Linked DNA regions of Thermochromatium tepidum ATCC 43061. The protein of the gene in region 1 interacts with the protein of each later gene in a pairwise test. Links are inferred from orthologs where the notes say so. Each region holds a gene or a part of one and is shown in the gene's direction. Other genes may lie near its edges.

The links.
Region 2: the proteins of E6P07_RS00960 (region 1) and mrdA interact in binary tests that used the Escherichia coli proteins (3 or more experiments, as listed by UniProt). The link is inferred for Thermochromatium tepidum ATCC 43061 from one-to-one orthologs.

What each region holds. Positions count from the first base shown.
Region 1 is NZ_CP039268.1:202,126-212,754, forward strand. What follows is about bases 2,365-5,405. They hold E6P07_RS00960 (penicillin-binding protein 1A), read left to right. Parts: upstream 2,365-2,687; coding sequence 2,688-5,123; downstream 5,124-5,405. Other genes in these bases: folP (dihydropteroate synthase), read left to right, coding at 2,365-2,588; alaC (alanine transaminase), read left to right, coding at 5,193-5,405. Outside these bases: E6P07_RS00945 (hypothetical protein), read left to right, coding at 1-146; E6P07_RS00950 (glycogen synthase), read left to right, coding at 176-1,657; more of folP, read left to right, coding at 1,752-2,364; more of alaC, read left to right, coding at 5,406-6,395; E6P07_RS00970 (homoserine dehydrogenase), read left to right, coding at 6,434-7,750; E6P07_RS00975 (undecaprenyl-diphosphate phosphatase), read right to left, coding at 7,754-8,569; E6P07_RS00980 (metal ABC transporter ATP-binding protein), read left to right, coding at 8,712-9,464; E6P07_RS00985 (metal ABC transporter permease), read left to right, coding at 9,457-10,308; E6P07_RS00990 (Fur family transcriptional regulator), read left to right, coding at 10,317-10,629. UniProt on the Escherichia coli protein: Cell wall formation. Synthesis of cross-linked peptidoglycan from the lipid intermediates.
Region 2 is NZ_CP039268.1:2,335,616-2,346,146, forward strand. Bases 4,354-7,296 are described here. They hold mrdA (penicillin-binding protein 2), read left to right. Parts: upstream 4,354-4,859; coding sequence 4,860-6,734; downstream 6,735-7,296. Other genes in these bases: mreD (rod shape-determining protein MreD), read left to right, coding at 4,354-4,854; rodA (rod shape-determining protein RodA), read left to right, coding at 6,724-7,296. In the rest of the region: ptsP (phosphoenolpyruvate--protein phosphotransferase), read left to right, coding at 1-302; Asp-tRNA(Asn)/Glu-tRNA(Gln) amidotransferase subunit GatA, read right to left, coding at 311-1,765; Asp-tRNA(Asn)/Glu-tRNA(Gln) amidotransferase subunit GatC, read right to left, coding at 1,765-2,052; E6P07_RS10775 (rod shape-determining protein), read left to right, coding at 2,298-3,344; rod shape-determining protein MreC, read left to right, coding at 3,467-4,339; more of mreD, read left to right, coding at 4,336-4,353; more of rodA, read left to right, coding at 7,297-7,854; E6P07_RS10800 (septal ring lytic transglycosylase RlpA family protein), read left to right, coding at 7,872-8,429; E6P07_RS10805 (D-alanyl-D-alanine carboxypeptidase family protein), read left to right, coding at 8,541-9,683; E6P07_RS10810 (YbeD family protein), read left to right, coding at 9,865-10,134; lipoyl(octanoyl) transferase LipB, read left to right, coding at 10,206-10,531. UniProt on the Escherichia coli protein: Catalyzes cross-linking of the peptidoglycan cell wall. Responsible for the determination of the rod shape of the cell. Is probably required for lateral peptidoglycan synthesis and maintenance of the correct diameter during lateral and centripetal growth.

The sequences.
Region 1 (10,629 bases):
CCAACACCGTGATCGACCTCTTCGGCCATCGCTATCGCGTGGGGGCGGGTGGACGCTTTCAGTTGAGTGTCAGGGTCGACGACCCCGAGCTCATCCGGCGCGCCCTGGCCCAGCATCCGCCGCTCGAGTCGGATGATCCTCGATAACCCTCGTCCCGATCTACACCTTCGAAACAATGCACATTGCCATGGTCAGCGCCGAGTGTGCGCCCATCGCCAAGGCCGGCGGTCTCGGTGACTTCGTTCAGGGGCTGGCGCGCGAGCTGACGCGAATCGGCGAGCGCGTCGAGGTCATATTGCCGGCCTACGACGTCCTGCGATTCGACGGCCTGGATCGACCGCGTCCACTCGGCATCGAGCTCCAGGTTCCCTTCGCGGGCGAGGTGATCCAGTGCCGGGTGTTGGGTCTGAGTCTGGATGGGTATGAATGCCGGTTGATCGCACCTCGCTCGGGGCATGGTTTCTTCGAGCGTGGACGGATCTATGGTGAACCGGACGATGCCGAGCGCTTTGTCTTCTTCTCACGCGCCCTGGTCGAGTATGTCTCGCGCCCCGAGTCGCGGCCGGATGTGCTGCATTGCAACGATTGGCAAACGGGGCTGGTGCCTGTGCTGCTTGCCGAGCGCCGCGCAACGCTTGGGCGGATCCCGGTCTGCTACAGCCTGCACAACGTCGGCTATCAGGGCTGGGTCGAGGCCGGGCTGCTGGCGGCCGTCGGGCTGGATCCGGCGCGTCTGCTGACCCCCGAGCGGCTGGCCGATCCCAGCGATCCGCGCCGTGCCAACCTCATGAAGGGCGGCATTGCGGCGGCGGATGCCGTCAACACCGTCTCGCCGCGCCATGCCTGGGAGCTGCGCCACACCGAGCAGGGGATGGGACTACAATCCTGGCTCCAACGCTATGACTACAAGTTCGGCGGGATCCTCAACGGCATCGATGACGCGGTCTGGAACCCGCTGACCGATCCGCTCATCCCGGCGCACTTCGGTCCCGAGACCCTGCCGCACAAGGCGATCGATCGTCACGCCTTGCGTGGGCACCTCGGGTTGGAGGACGCCGCCGACCGTCCGATCGTCGCCATCGTCAGCCGGCTGGATCGGCAGAAGGGTGTCGAACTCATCGCGCACGGTATCCACTCTGCACTGAGTGCCGGCGCCCAGGTCGTGCTCCTCGGCCATGCGATCGAGCCGGCCATCGCCGAGCGCTTTGAGCGCCTCAAGTCGGCACTAGACCCCAACCCGCATGCCCACCTCGAACTGGGCTATGACGAGTCGCTGAGTCATCTGATCTATGCCGGGGCCGATATGATCCTCATCCCCAGTCTCTATGAGCCCTGCGGCCTGACCCAGCTGATCGCCATGCGCTACGGCACGGTGCCGATCGCGCGCCGGGTCGGGGGGCTGGCCGACACCCTCCAGGACGCCAACTATTCGGCCGCGCCCTTTGAGCAACGCAATGGGTATCTCTTCGACGAGCCGACCGGTGAAGCGCTGAATTCAGCCCTGGATCGAGCCATCGCGCTCTGGCGCGATCATCCAAGCTATTTCAGTCAGCTGCGCCTCAACGGCATGCGGGGGGATTATTCTTGGCGCCGACCGGCGCGGGAGTATCTCGCGCTCTATGCCTACGCGCGGGAGGCCCGGGTCCGCCGCGACTAAACTCGGGTTCTGCGCTAGGCCCCCTGACCCGCCCCTGGACGTATACTCTTGACAGGTACGGTCCTAAGATCCAGTCGTCGCATCCCCAGGCACCATGTCCAAGCCGCTCGCCTCCAGCCCACCCCGTCTCATGGGCATCCTCAATGTCACGCCGGACAGCTTTTCCGACGGCGGGCGTCACCTGGACCCGGACGCCGCCGTTGCCCATGGGCTCAGGATGCTGGATGAGGGGGCCGATATCCTCGACATCGGCGGCGAATCGACCCGTCCGGGTTCGGACCCGGTCCCGCCCGAGGAGCAGCAGCGGCGGGTCCTGGATGTGATTCGCCGCCTGCGTGAGCGACTCCCAGCCAGCGTTCCGCTCAGCATCGATACCACCTGGGCAAGCGTGGCGCGTGCCGCTCTAGCGTCTGGTGCCGATTGGATCAACGACACCTCTGCCGGTCTCGATGACCCCGACATGCTACCCCTGGCCGCCGAGCTCCAGGTGCCGATCGTGCTCATGCACAGACGCGGGGTGCCGCGGACCATGCAGGATGCACCTCAGTATCGTGACGTGGTCGCGGAGGTCCGCGATCACTTGGCGGCACGGGCCGAGGCCGCCTTGGCGGCTGGGGTGCGTCCCGAGGCGATCCTGCTTGATCCAGGCATTGGCTTCGGCAAGACGCTTGAGCACAATCTGGCCCTGATGGCAAACCTGGGGTCTTTAGTCGAGTTGGGGTTTCCGATCGTGCTCGGGGCCAGCCGCAAGCGCTTCCTCGGTGCGCTCTGCAAGGATGTCCCGCCTGAACAACGGCTGGCGGCCACCTGTGCGACCACGGCGCTCGGTGTGATGCAGGGGGTCTCTATCTTTCGTGTGCACGACGTGGCCGCCAACCGTCAGGCCGCCGATGTCGCCTGGGCCGTTTTACGCTTTTCGACAGCGGGCTGAACCTTGATGAAGCGAACCCACGCCATTCCAGCCAAGACCGAAAGATCTGTTGTGGCCCGCACGAAACCCTGGCGCTGCACGGCCCCGAGGTCGCGTTCGGTGAGTCATTGGTTCTTTCAACTCGTCGGCTCTGGACTCGGGCTCCCCGTCCAGGTGCTGACCCTGGGGCTGGTGGGCGCGGGCGTCTTCGTCGGTGTGACCTTGCCTGAGCTGCCGGATGTCCAGACACTGCGCAACGTCCAGCTCCAGGAGCCGCTGCGCGTCTATAGCGCCGATGGACGCCTGATCGGTGAGTTCGGCATCGAGCGGCGTCGTCCGGTGTCGATCCGACAGATCCCGCCCCTGGTCATCCAGGCCTTCCTGGCCACCGAGGACAGCCGCTTTTTCGAGCATGATGGCATCGACACCCAGGGTCTCGGACGCGCGCTCCTGAGCTATCTGGCCACAGGCGAAAAGGCCCAGGGTGGCAGCACCATCAGCATGCAGCTGACGCGCAACTTTTTTCTCTCGCCCCAAAAGACCTTCCAGCGCAAGCTCGCCGAGGTGTTGCTGACCCTGCATGTCGAGCAGGCCCTGACCAAGGAGGAGATCCTAGAGCTCTATCTGAACCAGATCTTCTTCGGACATCGCGCCTACGGTATCTCGGCGGCGGCGGCCTTTTACTACGGCAAGCCGCTCGACCGGCTCACGATCGCCGAGGCGGCCATGCTGGCCGGTATCCCCAAGGCACCCTCGACCAACAACCCACTCACCAATCCTGAGCGCGCGCTGGAACGGCGTAACTACATCCTCGGGCGCATGCTCGAACTCGGCTATATCGACGCAGCCCAGTATGCCGCCGCCGTCGCCGCGCCCAACACCGCCCAGGCCCACCGCCGCGGCCCGGAGATCGAGGCCGACTATGTCGCCGAGATGGCGCGCGCCGAGATCCTGCGCTTCTATGGCGAGGACGCCATCCATCGCGGCTATCGGGTCACGACCACGATCGAGTCACGCTTGCAGCTGGCAGCGCAAGAGGCGGTGCGCACGGCGCTCCATCAGTACGACCGCCGTCACGGCTATAGGGGTCCGGAGGCAACCCTAGAGATCGCCGGGCTACCCGAGTCCGAGCTAGACGCCCGGCTGGAGGCGTTCACGCGCGTTCCGGGTCTGACGTCCGGACTCGTCACCCAGGTCTCATCGTCCGGGGCCCAGGTCTACATCGGGCGCGGCGAACGGGTCGAACTCACGCGTCAAGCCCTGAGCTGGTCGCGCACTCAGCGCAACCTGACGCGCTGGCAGGGCCCGCAGAGGCGCGGTCCGGACGCGGTCGCGGTCGGCGATCTGGTGCGACTCAGACGTTCCCCCAAGGGCGATTGGCAGTTGACGCCGATCCCGTCCGTCTCCGGCGCCCTGGTCAGTCTCGATCCGCGCGACGGTGCGGTCCGGGCCCTGGTCGGCGGCTATGCCTTCAGCGACTCCAAGTTCAACCGCGCCGTCGATATGCGACGCCAGCCAGGCTCTAGCTTTAAACCCTTCGTCTATGCCGCCGCGCTCGAGCGCGGCTGGACCCCAGCCAGTCTGCTGCGCGACGAGGCCGTCAAGCTCACGGGCCATCAGCACTGGAATCCCAAGAACGCCGACCACCGCGAACTCGGCCCGATCTCGATGCGTAGGGCGCTCGCGCTCTCGCGCAATCTGGCCAGCATCAATCTATTGCAGAGCATCGGCCTAAAACAGGCTCAGGACTATATCCGCCGCTTCGGCTTTGACACCCAGGCGCTGCCGCTTGGACTCTCCATGGTGCTCGGCACCGGTGAGCTCTCGCCGGTCAAGCTCGCCGAGGGCTATGCCGTCTTCGCCAACGGCGGCTATCACGTCACGCCCTATTTCATCCAGCGCATCGAAGACGGCGACGGTCAGGTCGTCTTCGAGGCACGTCCAGCATGCGCCTGCGCCGATTGCTGGTACAAGACCGGGGAGACATCGGCCACCACCCGCGGACTGACCACCCAGGGGCAGGGTCTGGCCGAACGCGTCATCGATCCGCGCACCGCCTATCAGATGACCTCGCTCCTGCGCGAGGTCATCGAGCGCGGCACCGGCACCCGCGCCAAGCGACTCGAGCGACCCGACATCGTCGGCAAGACCGGCACCACCAACGACATCCGCGACTCCTGGTTTGCCGGCTATCAGGCCGAGTTTGTGACCGTTACCTGGATGGGCTTCGACGACTTCGGCAAGCTCGGTCGAGGCGAGGAGGGCGGTCGCGCCGCGATCGAGATGTGGATCGATTTCATGGAACAGGCGCTCGCGGGACGACCCGTCGCCAGACTCGATCCACCGTCTGGGCTGATCGAGGTGCGGGTTGATCCGGCTCAGGGTGTAGAGACGAACGCCAAGGACGGTGTCGTGGAACTGGTGCAGGAAGAGTATCGCGACACCCTGCAGGGGCCCAAACCTGTTAGGGTCGTGCGTCCGAACGCCGACGATGTACGCCCTGACAGGGGCGTGCCTCAGGGATCGGCGCCGCGCGTCATGGACGATCTTTTCTAAGGATGATTTCTACCGATTGCGGCGTTAGACTTTGTCCCTTTCTCCGTCATCAGCCCATGAGGTTTCACCGTGGTCGCCCCCGAGTCAGATTTTCACCGCATCAAGCGGTTACCGCCCTATGTCTTCAATATCGTCAATGAGTTGAAGGCCGAGGCCCGCGCCCGGGGTGAGGACATCATCGACTTCGGCATGGGTAACCCAGATCAAGGCACGCCTCAGCATATCGTCGACAAGCTCATCGAGACCGCGCGGCGCCCGGATACCCACCGCTATTCGATGTCGCGCGGTATCCCGCGTCTGCGTCGCGCCGTCTGCAACTGGTATCGCGACCGCTTCGATGTCCATCTCGACCCAGAGACCGAGGCGATCCTGACCATCGGCTCCAAGGAGGGTCTGGCCCATCTGGCGCTGGCCACCATGAGTGCGGGCGATACCGCGCTGGTGCCCAACCCGGCCTATCCGATCCATCCCTATGGGTTCATCATCGCCGGGGCCGATGTGCGTCATGTACGTCTGACGCCAGATGTCGATTTCTTCGAGGAGCTCCAGAAGGCGATCCAGGAGTCCTGGCCCAAGCCCAAGATGCTGGTGCTCAACTTCCCCGGCAATCCGACCACCCAATGCGTCGAGCTGGATTTCTTCCAGAAGGTCATCGACATCGCGACCGAACATGGCATCTGGGTCGTGCACGACTTAGCCTATGTCGATATCGCCTTCGACGGCTACAAGCCGCCCTCGATCCTCCAGATCCCTGGCGCCAAGGACATCGCGGTCGAGTTCTTCACCCTGTCGAAGAGCTACAACATGCCCGGCTGGCGCGTGGGCTTCATGTGCGGCAACAAGACCCTGGTCGCAGCCCTGGCGCGAATCAAGTCCTATCTCGACTATGGCACCTTCACCCCGATCCAGGTCGCGGCCATCGCGGCGCTGGAGGGGCCGCAGGACTGCGTGCGCGAGATCAGCGCCATGTACCAGAGCCGGCGCGATGTGCTGTGCGCAGGTCTAAACGCCGCCGGCTGGTCGGTCGAGCCGCCGAAGGCGACCATGTTCGTCTGGGCGCCGATCCCCGAACCCTATCGGGCGATGGGGTCGCTGGAGTTCTCCAAAAAGCTCTTGCGCGATGCCAAGGTCGCCGTTGCACCCGGCATCGGTTTTGGCGAATACGGCGACACCCATGTGCGCTTCGGCCTGATCGAGAACGAGCACCGCACGCGCCAGGCGATTCGCGGCATCAAGGAGATGTTCCGGCGCGATGCGCGGGCTGGGGCCTAAGACGCCTCCTGGAATCGACACAGCTGTGAGGTAAACGCATGGAACCGGTGAAGATCGGTCTACTGGGCCTGGGGACCGTCGGCGGCGGCACGGTGACGGTGCTGACACGCAATGCGCGCGAGATCGCCCGCCGCGCCGGTCGCGGGATCGAGATTGCGCGCGCCGCGGCGCGCGAATACCGTCCGGAACGGATCCAGGGTCTCGATCAGATCGGTCAGATCGGCGATGACCCCTTCGCCGTGGTCGAGGATCCCAGCATCCAGATCATCGTCGAGCTGATCGGCGGCTACTCGCCGGCGCTCGAACTGGTGTTGCGGGCCATCGACACCGGCAAGCATGTCGTCACCGCCAACAAGGCCCTGATCGCCAAGCACGGCAACGAGATCTTTGCCGCTGCGCGCGACCGGGGGGTCATGGTCGGGTTCGAGGCGGCGGTCGCGGGCGGTATCCCCATCATCAAGGCCCTGCGCGAGGGCCTGGCCGCCAATCACATCGAATGGATCGCTGGAATCATCAACGGTACCGGCAACTTCATCCTCACCGAGATGCGGGACAAGGGGCGTGCCTTCGCCGACGCGCTCGCCGAGGCCCAGGCGCTCGGCTACGCCGAGGCCGATCCGACCTTCGACATCGAGGGCATCGATGCCGCCCACAAGCTCACCATCCTGGGTTCGCTCGCCTTCGGCATCCCGCTCCAGTTCGAGCGCTGCTTCACCGAGGGCATCTCGCGCATCGAGGCCCAGGATGTGGCCAATGCCGCCGAACTGGGGTATCGCATCAAACATCTGGGCATCGCGCGCCGCTCGCCCGGAGGGATCGAGCTGCGCGTCCATCCGACCCTGATCCCGGAGCGGCGGCTGCTGGCCAATGTCGATGGGGTGATGAACGCGGTGCTGATCAAGGGCGATGCGGTCGGGCCGACCCTCTACTATGGGGCCGGGGCCGGGGCGCTGCCGACGGCCTCGTCCGTGGTGGCGGACCTGGTCGATGTGACGCGCGCCCTGACCACCGACCCCACCAATCGGGTGCCACATCTGGCCTTCCAGCCCGATGAACTGGCCGATACCCCGGTGTTGACGATGGACGCGATCCAGACCTCCTACTATCTGCGCCTCACCGCGCTCGACCGGCCCGGGGTCATGGCGCGCATCGCCAGTATCCTGGGCGAGGAGGGCATCAGCATCGAGGCCATCAAGCAGAAGGCGCCCGCCGCGGGCGAGACCCAGGTGACCCTGGTCATGCTCACCCACCGTGTGATCGAGGGTCAGATGAACCGAGCCATTGCCCGGATCGAGGCCCTGGACTCGGTCCAGGGTGCCGTGGTGCGCATCCGCATGGAATCGCTATCCGGATGAGGTTCAGATAAAAAGTAGCGCCAGGATGACCCCGCCGAGCAGGAGGCGATAGAGCACGAAGGGCAACATGCTGACGCGCTCGATGAAGCTCAGGAAGAAGCGGATGGTGAGATAGGCGACCAGATAGGCCATCATGGCGCCAAGCACCAGTCCGCTCCAGTCGACCGGCTCGGCGGTCTGAACCAGCTCCAGCGTCTCCAGCCCGCCGGCCATGAGGATAGTCGGAATGGCCAGCAAAAACGAAAAGCGCGAGGCGGCCTGGCGCGTGAGTCCGAGCAGGAGCCCCGCCGTGATGGTGATCCCTGAGCGCGAGGTGCCGGGGATGATGGCGACGGTCTGCGCGAGACCGATGATGAGTGCGTCGCCCCAGTCAAGCCGGTATTCAGTGCGCTCACGCCGTCCGTGCCAGTCCGCCCACCATAGCAGCAGGCCGAAGCCGATGGTCGTGCCCGCGATCACCAGCGCGATGCGCTGATCGTCCTCACGCAGCCACTCCAGCACGGATTTGAGCGGCAGCCCCAGTACCACCACCGGAAGCGTGGCCAAGACGATCATCCAACCGAGTCGTGCGTCCCGATCGTCGAAGCGGCGCGTGCGCAGCGAGTCCAGCACTGCAACCAGCATTCGCGCGATCTCGCGCCTAAAATAGACGACCACGGCGGCGAGCGTGCCCAGATGCACGGCCACGTCGAAGGCCAAACTCTGAAGCTCATAGCCGAACAAGAGCGGTGTGAGCACCAGATGGCCCGAGCTAGAGATGGGTAGGAATTCGGTGAGTCCCTGGACAAAGGCAAGGACGAGGATCTGGATGGTTTCCACGTTGAGCGGCTCCTAGAGACGGGGCGCAGAGTATAGCCGCAAGCCTAGACCGACGCGATTCCTCACTGGACTCGAAAGGCTCGTCCGTCATGACCGGCTGTTATACTGTACAGACTGAACCATCCATCCTCGACCAGATTCGATGCCGAGCACAACGCCTGACTTGCCCGTGATCGACCTGGAGTCTGTCAGCTTCTCCTATGGCGACAACCTGGTGCTCGAACGAATCGATCTGCGCATCATCGCGGGCGAGTTCGTGGGACTGGTCGGCCCCAATGCCGGTGGCAAGAGCACACTGCTCAAGCTGATCCTGGGTCTGCTCGAACCTCAGTCCGGGCGTATCCGCGTGCTCGGTCGCCCACCGCGCGCGGCCGCGCGCGCCATCGGTTATGTGCCCCAGTTTCCGAGTTTTCCGCGCGACTTCCCGATCTGCGTCGAGGAGGTCGTGGCCATGGGGCGGATCGGACTCGGGTCGCGCTGGTCGCTCGGCTGGTCGAGCCGTGCCGACCGCGCGGCGGCTCGAAAGGCGCTCGCCGAGGTCGAGGCGGCAGACCTGGTGCGACGTCCGATCGGTCGGCTCTCGGGCGGGCAGTTGCAGCGGGTGCTGTTGGCGCGCGCCCTGGTCGGCGAACCCCGTATCCTCATCCTCGATGAGCCCACGGCCAACATCGATCAGCGCGCTGAGAGTGATATCTTCGATCTGCTCGCCGAGCTCAATCGGCGTCTGACCATCCTGCTGGTCTCGCACGACATCGCCTTTATCTCCGAGTACGTCAGCCGCGTGGCCTGTCTCAACCGGACACTGACCTGTCATGGCACCAGCGCGGTCAGCGCTGACACCATCCGGCATCTCTATGGCGACCATGTCCGCCGGGTCGAGCACCAGCATGGCTGAATTCCTCACGGCACTCGCAACCTATGGATTCCTGCAGAGCGCACTGATCGCGGGGCTTCTGGCTAGCGTCGGCTGTGGTGTGATAGGTCCATTCGTGGTCGTCAAGCGCATCGCCTTCATGGCTGGCGGCATCGCGCATTCAGTGCTCGGCGGTATGGGCGCGGCGCTCTATTTTGGGGTCGACCCCTTTCTCGGCGCGCTGATCGCGGCCATCTTCTCGGCGCTGCTGATCGGGGCGGTGCGTCTGAGCTGGAAGACCCAGGAAGATACGCTCATCAGCGCGCTCTGGGCCATCGGCATGGCGGTCGGCGTACTCTTCATCGCCAAGACACCCGGGTATTCCTCGGACCTGATGAGCTTTCTGTTCGGCAACATCCTACTGGTACCGACGCGCGAACTCTGGTGGATGGCGGGGTTGGATCTGGCGCTGGTGGTCACGGTCGTGCTCTTCTATCGTCAGTTCTTGGCCGTTACCTTCGACGAGGAATTCGCGCGTCTGCGCGGCGTGCCTGTGGCCTTGTTCTATCTGCTGCTGCTGTGTCTGGTGGCCGTGACCGTGGTGCTGCTGATCCAGGTGGTGGGATTGATCCTGGTCATCGCGCTGCTGACACTGCCAGCGGCCATCGCGGCGCATTATGTCCATTCGCTGGGGGCCATGGTGCTGATCGCCACTGCGCTTGGGGCATTCTTCACCACCCTGGGGCTGGCGCTGTCCTTTAGGCCAGACCTGCCGGCAGGGCCAACCATGGTCTTGCTTGCGGCAGGTGTCTATGTGCTGTCGGCGCTGCTCAGCCGTCAACTATCCATTCGACGTGCCCGGCGTCAGGCCGCGGCCAAAGCTTGATGCGCGTCATGCCGACGACGGGTAATGCCTTGGAACAGGTGCTAAAGCAGGCCGAGGCGCTCTGCCGGCAGCGCGGTGTCAGACTCACACCGCAACGACGGCGGGTGCTGGCGATCCTGTGCGCGGCCGAGCGTCCACTCGGCGCCTATGAGATCTTGGAATCCATGCGCGAGGGCGCGCGCGCCTTGGCCCCGCCGACCGTTTATCGGGCGCTGGATTTTCTGCTCGAACAGGGGCTGGCGCACAAGATCGAGAGTCTGCATGCCTTCGTCGGCTGCACCCATCCCGAGCATCCACATGCCAGCCAGTTCCTCATCTGCA
Region 2 (10,531 bases), 2.1 Mb from region 1 along the record:
ATCTCTTCGACCCGGCGCATCCGGCCATCCTGCGTCTGATCCAGCTCACCATCGAGGCCGGACGCGCGCTCAACGTCCCGGTCGGGATGTGCGGTGAGATGGCCGGCGATCCGCGCTTCACGCGCCTCCTGCTCGGCATGGGGCTGCGTGAGTTCAGCATGCAGCCCGGCGCCCTGCTCGACATCAAGGAGATCCTGCTCGACTCGGATGTCGGCGCCCTGGCCAGGCGCGCCGAGCGACTCTTTGCCCAGATCGATGAGTTAGACTCCAGTGATCTGCTCTCGGCCTTCGAGTCGGTCTGAATGCCTGCTCACTCGAAACCGACCGGCGCTGCTTGGTGCCAGTGCGTCACGTGCTGGTAGCGGTGTGCCACATTGAGCAGACGGGCCTCTTGAAAGTAGTTGCCGATGATCTGCAAGCCGACCGGCAGGCCGTCGACGGGTTCAACCGGGATCGACAGCCCCGGCAATCCAGCCAGATTGGTGGCGATGGTGTAGATGTCGTTGAGATACATCGACACCGGATCGTCCAGCTTGGATCCGAGTGGAAAGGCAGTCGTGGGGCTGGTCGGCCCCATGATGACATCGACCTGCTCGAAGGCGCGCTTGAAGTCTTCGACGATCAGCCGACGGATCTTCTGCGCCTTGAGATAGTAGGCGTCGTAATAGCCGGCCGAGAGCACATAGGTGCCGATCATGATCCGACGCTGGACCTCGGGACCGAACCCCTCGGCGCGACTGCGCTCATAGAGGTCCAATAGGTCTTTCGGGTTCTCGCAACGATAGCCATAGCGTACCCCATCGAAGCGCGCCAGGTTCGATGAGCACTCGGCGGGCGCAACCACATAGTAGACGGGCACCGAGAGCGGACTGTTGGGTAGGCTGATCTCGATGATCTCGGCACCGAGCCGCTCATACTCCTTGATCGCGTCCATGACCACCTCACCGACGCGCGGATCGAGTCCCTCGCCGAAATATTCCTTGGGCAGACCGATGCGCAACCCTGTGATGTCGTCGTCGAGCGCGTCGACATAGTCAGGGACCGGGACCTCGGCGCTGGTCGAGTCGCGTTCGTCGAAACCGGCCATCTCATCGAGGATGAAGGCCGCATCCGCCGCCGAGCGCGCCATGACCCCAGCCTGATCAAGCGAAGAGGCAAAGGCGATCATGCCCCAGCGTGAACAGCGTCCATAGGTCGGTTTGATCCCGGTGACGCCGCACAGTGCCGCCGGCTGGCGGATCGAGCCGCCAGTGTCGCTCGCGGTGGCCGCTGCGCACAGCCGCGCGGCCACGGCTGCCGCCGAGCCGCCCGAGGAACCACCCGGAACTCGGGTCTGGTCCCAGGGATTCCTGACCGGACCATACCAGCTCGTCTCATTGCTCGACCCCATGGCGAACTCATCCATGTTGGTCTTGCCAAGCACCACAGCCCCGGCCGCCGCCAGCCGCTCGACGATGGTCGCATCATAGGGGGCAATGAAGTTATCGAGCATCCGCGAACCGCAGCTGGTCTTGAGTCCCTGGGTGCAGAAGATGTCCTTGTGGGCGATCGGGATGCCGGTCAGCGGCCCGGTCTCACCCGATCTGAGCGTCCGGTCGGCGCGCTCGGCCGCCGCAAGCGCCGATTCGGTCGCGACCGTGATGAAGGCGTTTAGCATCGGATCGAGCCGCGCGATGCGCTCCAGATAATGCTGCGTCAGCTCGACGCTGGAATAGGTACGTAGCCGCAGATCCGCGGCCATTTGCGCAATGGATTTGTTCTGCATCAGTCGATGACCTTCGGAACCAGATAGAGTCCAGCCTCGGTCAGGGGGGCGATGGACTGAAAGCGTTCGCGTTGATTGGTTTCATTGGGGACATCCGGACGCAGACGCTGGGTCATGTTCAGCGGATGGGCCAGGGGTTCGATGCCCGAGGTATCGACGGTATCCATCCGGGCGACCAGGTCGAGGATATTGGAAAGATCCGCCGCATAGCGCGCGCGCCGCTCGGGAGCGACGGCGAGCCGGGCCAAATGGGCGATCTTGTCGATGTCGGATAAGCTCAGTGACATGTTGGACAGCCGTTGGCGATGAAATTGGTTGAAAATAGCACAAATGAGCGTTCGGGCGGGCCACTCGACCCGAGGGTCCGGCGGAGCGACACAGCGGGCGCCTTGCCGATCGAGGTTCACGTTGCTAGATTAGCGCCCCAATTATCCAGGGATCCCGTATCGGAACCGAGATCCGGCTCACTCATCCTCGGCGACGCCGCGCCCATCCAAGGCGTTCCTTTACCACCCGGAAGGTGTCTTTACTGATGTTTTTCAGAAACATTCGCGGAATGTTCTCCAATGACCTATCGATCGACCTGGGGACCGCCAATACACTGATCTATGCCCGTGGCCGCGGCATCGTACTCAATGAACCCTCGGTCGTGGCCATCCGGCACGAACGCCATGGAGGAACCAAGACGGTGGTGGCCGTCGGCGAGGAGGCCAAGCAGATGCTCGGGCGCACCCCTCAAAACGTCACCGCGATCCGGCCGATGAAGGACGGCGTCATCGCCGACTTCACCGTCACCGAGAAGATGCTCCAGTATTTCATCCACAAGGTCCATGAAACCAGCTTCCTGCGTCCCAGCCCGCGCGTGCTCATCTGCGTGCCCTGCGGCTCGACCCAGGTCGAGCGCCGCGCCATCAAAGAATCGGCCGCGGGCGCTGGGGCGCGCGAGGTCTATCTGATCGAGGAGCCCATCTCGGCCGCCATCGGTGCCGGACTGGCGGTGCACGAGCCACGTGGCTGTATGGTCATCGACATTGGCGGCGGCACGGCCGAGGTGGCAGTGATCTCACTGAGCGGCATCGTCTATGCCGAGTCGGTGCGAGTCGGGGGCGATACCTTCGACGATGCCATCATCAACTATGTGCGCCGTAACTATGGCACCCAGATCGGTGAGGCCACCGCCGAACGCATCAAGCACAGCATCGGCTCGGCCTTCCCCGGCAATGAGGTACTGGAGATCGACGTCAAGGGCCGTAGTCTGGCCGAGGGCGTGCCGCGCAGCTTTACGCTTAACAGCAACGAGATCCTCGAGGCCTTGCAGGAGCCGTTATCGATGGTGGTCCAGGCGGTCAAGATGGCGCTCGAAAAGACCCCACCCGAGCTGGGCGCCGATATCGCCGAGCGCGGCATTGTGCTGACCGGCGGGGGTTCGCTCTTGCGCGGCTTCGACCGGCTGATCGAGGAGGAAACCGGGCTGCCGGTGATCGTGGCCGAGGATCCGCTGACCTGTGTTGCCCGTGGCGGCGGCATGGTGCTGGAGATGCTCGACTCCCAGGAGAGCGCCCTATTCGCGACCGAATGACATGACTCGGCCGCCAGTTACCAGCCGCCAGCGACCAGCCGAAGGAATGTTCTGGCTGGAGGCTGAAGGCTTGGAGCTGAACGCTGGAGGCTGGAAGCTGAGGTGCTGCCGTCATCAAACCGCTGTTCAATCCAGGTCCGTCACTCAATGCCCGCGTCATCCTGGCGATTCTGATGGCATTAGGGTTGTTGGTGGCCGATCATCGTCAGCATCATCTCGAATTGCTGCGCACGGCACTCTCACTCCTGACCTATCCGCTGCAGCTAGCCGCTGATCGCCCCAGTCAGCTCTTCCGTGAGGCGCGCGAACGTCTCGCCAGCCAGGACAGGCTGCGTGACGAAAACTCCGAGTTGCATCGCGAGAACCTATTGCTCAAGGCGCGACTCCAGCAGTTCGAGGCCCTGGAGGCCGAGAACGCGAGGCTGCGCGAGCTCCTCGGCTCCTCGCTCGACGTCGGCGAACGGGTGCTGATCGCCGAGATCATGGCCGTCGAACTCGCGCCCTATCGTCAGCAGGTCTTGCTCAACAAGGGGACCAACGCCGGGGTCTTCGTTGGTCAGCCGGTGCTCGACGCCAATGCCGTGATGGGACAGGTCATCCGCGTCAATCCCTTCTCCTCGGTGGTACTCCTGATCACCGACTCGGATCACGCCCTGCCGGTCGAGGTCAACCGCAACGGACTGCGCACCATCGCCGCTGGCACCGGGCCGAATCATGATCTGGAGCTGCTCTACATCCCCAAGAACGCCGACATCCAGGTCGGTGACCTGCTGGTGACATCGGGCATGGACGGGCGTTTTCCCCCCGGTTATCCGGTGGCGCGGGTCAAGACCGTGCGTCAGGATCCGGACAACCCCTTCACCACCGTCCTGGCCGAGCCCACAGCCCGACTCGATCGCAGCCGCGAAGTCCTCCTGGTCTGGAATCTGAATGAGACCTCGCGCCTGCAGGCCCTGACCGCCGAGGCACTCAAACCCAAAAACATGGCGCCGTGAAGATCATCAAGAAGCGTTCGGGCAAACCGTCCTACAGGCCTCATCAACCTTTCTGGCCGATCATGCTCTCATTCATCCTGGCGATGTATCTGACCATCCTGCCAGTGTCGGATTGGCCCTGGGACTATCGTCCCCCCTGGTCCGCCCTGGTCGTGCTCTTCTGGTGTTTCGCGACACCGCGCCAGGTCGGCATCTTCACCGCTTTCCTGGTTGGCCTGCTGCTCGACGTGCTCACAGGCGCCTTGCTCGGTCAGCACGCGCTGACCCTTTCGGTCACGGCCTATCTGGCCCTAGTGCTGCGCCCACGCATCCGGATCTTTCCGCAGTGGCAGCAGGCCTTCTTCGTGGCCCTGATCCTGCTGGCCGAACGCCTGCTGACGCTCTGGATCATCGCCGCGACCGGCCAGCCGATTCCGGCCCTGACTTACTGGATCTCGGCGTTGGTCGGCCTGGCCTTCTGGCCGATCATGGCCTGGCTGTTGGTGCCCTTCGAACGTCGTCTGGAGATGAGTTGACTGCCATGCTTGAGAGCAGTCTGGAGGATCGCCGGCGCGAACAGCGCCTGGTCAGGGCGCGGGCTGGCGTCGCCGCAGTATTTGTCGTCCTCGGTCTGAGCCTGATCCTGGCACGGCTGTACCATCTTCAGCTGGAGCTTCACGACCACTTCAGCGTGCTCTCGACCGAGAACCGGGTCAAGATCCAGCCGGTGCCGCCCAACCGGGGGCTGATCTTCGACGCCAAGGGCGTGGTGCTGGCTGAAAACAACCCCTCCTTCTCGCTGATGATCACGCTCGAGAAGGTCGAGGATCTGACCGCCACCATTGCCGAGCTCAGACGGATCCTATCGATCGAGGAGGTGGATCTGGCCCGCTTCGAGCGGCTCAAACGTCAGCGCATGCGCTTTCAACCGGTCCCGATCCGTTTGAACCTCACCCCCGAGGAGGTCGCGCGCTTTGCCGTCGATAGCTACCGTTTTCCCGGGGTTGAGGTCCAGGCCGAGCTGATCCGGTTCTATCCAAAACGCGAGCTCACGGCCCATGTGCTCGGCTATGTCGGACGCATCAACGACCGCGAGCTCGCGCACATCGACAAGGGCAACTATGCCGGTACCAACTTCATCGGCAAAAGCGGGGTCGAGCTGGCCCACGAGGACGTGCTCCACGGCAAGGTCGGCTATCGCCAGGTCGAGGTCAATGCGCGTGGCCGCATCCTGCGCACGCTCGAGAGCACACCCCCGGCCCCGGGTCAGGATCTCTATCTCTATCTCGACATCGGGCTGCAACAGGCGGCCACCGAGGCGCTTGGCACGCATCGCGGCGCGATCGTGGCCATCGATCCGCGCAGCGGTGGCGTGCTGGCCCTGGTCAGCACCCCGAGCTTCGATCCCAACCTCTTCGTTGAGGGCATCAGCCAGAGCGATTACAACGCCCTGCTCCATTCGCCCGACAAACCGCTCTACAATCGCGCCATTCGTGGTCAGTATCCGCCCGGCTCGACGGTCAAGCCCTTCGTCGGACTCGGCGGCCTGTCGCTCGGCTTCGTGACGCCGCGCAGCACGACCTATTGTCCGGGATACTTCTCACTGCCGGGCCAAAAACACCGCTTCCGCTGCTGGCGGCGCGGCGGACACGGCACGGTCGACCTGGAGTCGGCCATCGTGCAGTCCTGTGACACCTATTTCTACTGGCTGGCCAACCAGATGGGGGTCGACAAACTGCATGCCTTCCTCTCGGAGTTCGGCTTTGGTGCGCGCACCGGCGTCGACGTCTCGGGCGAGCTGCCCGGATTGCTGCCCTCGCGTGAATGGAAGGAGCGGGTGCGCAAGCAGTCCTGGTATCCGGGTGAGACCCTCATCATGGGCATCGGTCAGGGCTATTTCCTGGCCACACCCATGCAGCTGGCGGCGGCGGCCGCCGCCATAGCCAACAAGGGACGCTTCATCCAGCCGCGACTGGCCTATGCGCGCCGGGTTCCGGGTGCCGACGTAGCGACCGTCTTCCCCACGGTGGCGCGCCAGATCCGCATCTCGAATCCGTCCGACTGGGACATCATCATCGAGGACATGGCGAAGGTCATTGAGAGTCCACGCGGAACTGCCAAACACATCCGTTCCAACGATTACCGCATCGCCGGCAAGACCGGCACCTCACAGGTCTTCACCATCGGCCAGAAGGAACGCTATGACGCCTCCAAGATCTCGGAACGTCTGCGCGATCATGCCCTCTTTATCGCCTTCGCCCCGGTCGAGGATCCGCGCATCGCTGTGGCCGTGATGGTGGAAAACGGCGGTTCAGGGAGCGGGACCGCCGCGCCGATCGCACGCCGGGTGATCGATGCCTATCTCGGCGGTAGGCCGCTGGCAGACGCGTCGGAGTCGAAGGACGATGGCGACTGATCCCCTGTCCTCACGGGCGATCTGGGAGATCGAGACCACGGACGAGGGTTGGTTGCGTCGGCGCCACATCGACGCCCCGCTCCTGACCGGACTGCTGGCACTGTGCGGATTCGGTCTCATGGTGCTCTACAGCGCCGGCGACAAGGACTGGTTGATGATCGAGCGCCAGCTGGCACGACTGGTCGTCGCCTTCGGCCTCATGCTGGCCATTGCCCAGGTGCCTTCCAGCTACTTCAAGCGCTGGTCGCTGGGGCTCTATGTATTCGGTGTTCTGATGCTGGTGGCCGTACTCCTCTTCGGAGACATCGGCAAGGGTGCTCGACGTTGGCTGGATTTCGGCCTGGTGCGTTTCCAACCCTCGGAGTTGCTCAAGCTCGCCGTGCCCATGACTGTGGCCTGGGTGCTGTCCCTGCGTCCGCTGCCGCCACGTCTGTTGGGCGTGCTGCTGGCGTCCGTCCTGAGCCTGATCCCGGTCGGGCTGATCGCCAAGCAGCCGGATCTGGGCACCGCCCTGCTGGTGCTGAGCGCGGGCGTCATGGTGCTCTTCATCGCCGGGTTGAGCTGGCGCATGATCCTCGGAATGGCGCTCTTGGTGGCTGCCGTGATGCCTCTGGTCTGGATGCACATGCACGATTATCAACGCGAGCGTGTCATGACGCTGCTCGACCCGCAGTCCGATCCATTGGGGAGTGGTTATCACATCATCCAGTCACAGATCGCCATCGGCTCGGGCGGGCTCTCGGGCAAGGGCTGGCTCAACGGCACCCAATCGCATCTGGAGTTCCTGCCCGAGCGCCACACCGACTTCATCTTCGCCGTCATCGGCGAAGAATTCGGCTTTACCGGCATCCTGGCGCTGATGGCACTCTATCTGTTCATCATCGGACGCGGACTCATGATCGCCGTGCGCGCCCAGGATAACTACGAGCGTCTGCTCGCCGGGGGGCTGACGCTGGTGTTCTTTATCTATCTGTTCGTCAACACGGGGATGGTCACCGGCCTGCTGCCGGTGGTCGGCGTGCCTCTGCCATTGATCAGCTATGGAGGCACCTCGATGGTGACACTCATGGCCGGTTTCGGGATACTGATGTCGATCGAGACCCATCGTGCCAAAAAATGAGTCGGATCATGCGTGTTATGCTCGTCCTAACCCCCATCAGCGCCCTCCTGCTGCTCGCGCTGACAGGCTGTGCCAGTCGGGGTGAACTCGACGACGAGGCGATCGCCCGCATCCCGGACGCGGTGCCGAGGTTCGAGCCACTGGCCAGGTTGGGCAACCCCGATTCCTATGTGGTCTTCGGACGGCGCTATTACATCAAGAAGTCCGCGCGCGGCTATGTCGAACGCGGGCTGGCCTCCTGGTATGGGCAGCCCTTCCATGGTCGCCAGACCAGTTCGGGCGAGACCTACGACATGTACGCCATGAGCGCGGCGCACAAGACGCTCCCTCTGCCGACCTATGTGCGCGTCACCAATCTCGAGAACGGACGCAGCGTCGTGGTAAGGATCAACGATCGCGGTCCCTTTCAAGATGATCGCGTCATCGACCTCTCTTATACGGCCGCCGTCAAGCTCGGGATGAAAAACCAGGGTACGGCGCGGGTCGAGGTACGGGCCATCGAACCCAGGCGACGCTTCTGGGGCCTTTTATCCTTCCTGGCCGATCGGGCCGAGCGATCGACCGACACCAACTGACCAACCCAGCCCGCGGCTGCGCTGCAAAACTGAAACACTGTGCCATTTTTACGATTTAAGCGGTAAAATACGCGACAAACTCCCTCGTCACCCCGAGTGTTCGGATCATCCATGAAATCAGCCATCAAGCGCCTGCTCCCGTGGTTCCTGTTGCTGCTCAACTTCGGCCTGCCCGTCGGCGCGCAAACGACCACGCCCGCCCCACCCGAGCTGGAGGCCCGGGGTTATCTACTGGTCGACTTCCATACAGGCAAGGCCCTAGCCGAGCTCAATGCCGATGAGCGGGTCGAGCCGGCGAGCCTGACCAAGATCATGACCGCCTATACGGTGTTTCGCGAACTGGCCTCGGGGCGCATCAGTCTCAGCGATCGCGTGACGATCAGCGAGCGCGCCTGGCGCACCGGCGGCTCCAAGATGTTCATCGAGGTCGGCAAGCAGGTCAGTCTAGAGGATCTGCTCAAGGGCATGATCATCCAGTCGGGCAATGATGCCAGCGTGGCCCTGGCCGAATACGTCTCGGGCAATGTCGAGTCCTTCGCCAATCTCATGAACGCCCATGCCAAGCGGCTTGGCATGACCAACAGTCATTTCACCAATCCCAATGGCCTGCCGGACCCGGAGCTCTATACGACGGCGCGCGACATGGCCCGGGTCGCCGCGGCCCTGATCCGCGAGTTCCCCGAGTACTATGCCTGGTACTCCACCCTTGAGTTCACCTACAACGGAATCACCCAGCAGAACCGCAACCCGCTGCTCAGACGCGACCCCACGGCCGACGGCATCAAGACCGGCTACACCAAGGCGGCCGGTTACTGTCTGATCGGCTCGGCCAAACGCGACGACATGCGCCTGATCTCGGTCGTGATGGGTGCGCCCACGCCCCGCGCGCGCGCTGAGGCCAGCCTGGCGCTGCTCAACTATGGCTTCCGGACCTACGAGAGTCACAAGCTCTATCCGGTCGGTCAGCCGATCCAGAACCTGCGTGTCTGGTTTGGCGAACAGGAAACGCTGCCGGCGGGTCCGGAACGCGACGTGGTCGCCACCATTCCGCGCGGCCAGTATGCCAAGCTCAGCGCGCGCATCGAGAAGACCTCGGACATGAACGCCCCCATCGCCCGGGGCGAGCGACTCGGTGATATCGTCGTCTTGATGGGCGAGGAGGAGATTACGCGCATTCCGCTCATCGCCCTCCAGGATCTGCCCAAGGGCGGTCTCTGGCGTCAGGTCAAGGACAGCGTGTTGCGGATGTTCTAGTGGACGATCGCGCTCGATACCCGGCGTGCGGCCGACGAGATCTGGCTCAGCCGCTCGACGCGCGAGGTTCTACCGGTGACGCGGCTTCGAGGCGAGCCGGTGGGCGATGGGCGTCCAGGGTCGTTCTGGCGGCGGATGGATGCGCTTTATCAAGACGACAAGGCGTGGGTGCCTGAAGGCCATGTCTGATCCACAGCAAACCCTGCTGACCTTTCCCTGCCGCTTTGCGCTCAAGGTCATGGGACCGTCCGGGCGCGGTCTGGAGGCGGTGGTGGTCGAGATCGTCAGCCGTCATGCCGAGGGCGTCGACGAGACGGCGATCTCGGTGCGCGAGAGCCGAGGGGGCCAATGGATTGCCGTCACCCTGACCTTCGAGGCCCACAGCAAACACCAGCTCGACGCCATCTATCAGGAACTCTGCGCCCACGAGCTGGTGGCCTGGGCGCTGTGAACACACCACCCTGTCTGTTGCGCATCCGCTATCTGCCCGGGCTCCAGGACTATCGGGCGACCTGGGCCGCGATGCGCGCCTTCACAGATACGCGCGAGGCGGATACGCCGGACGAACTCTGGCTGCTCGAACATCCGCCGGTCTTCACCCTCGGTCAGGCCGGATGTCCCGAGCATCTGCTCGCCCCTGGGGAGATTCCGGTGATCCAGACCGACCGCGGCGGGCAGGTCACCTATCATGGTCCGGGGCAACTCGTTGCCTATCTGCTGCTCGATCTGCACCGCGCGGGGATCGGCATCAAACGGCTGGTGAATCGACTGGAACAGGCGATCATCGAGCTGCTGGCCACGCACGGCGTCGCGGCCGAGCGGCGCGCCAATGCACCTGGCGTCTATAT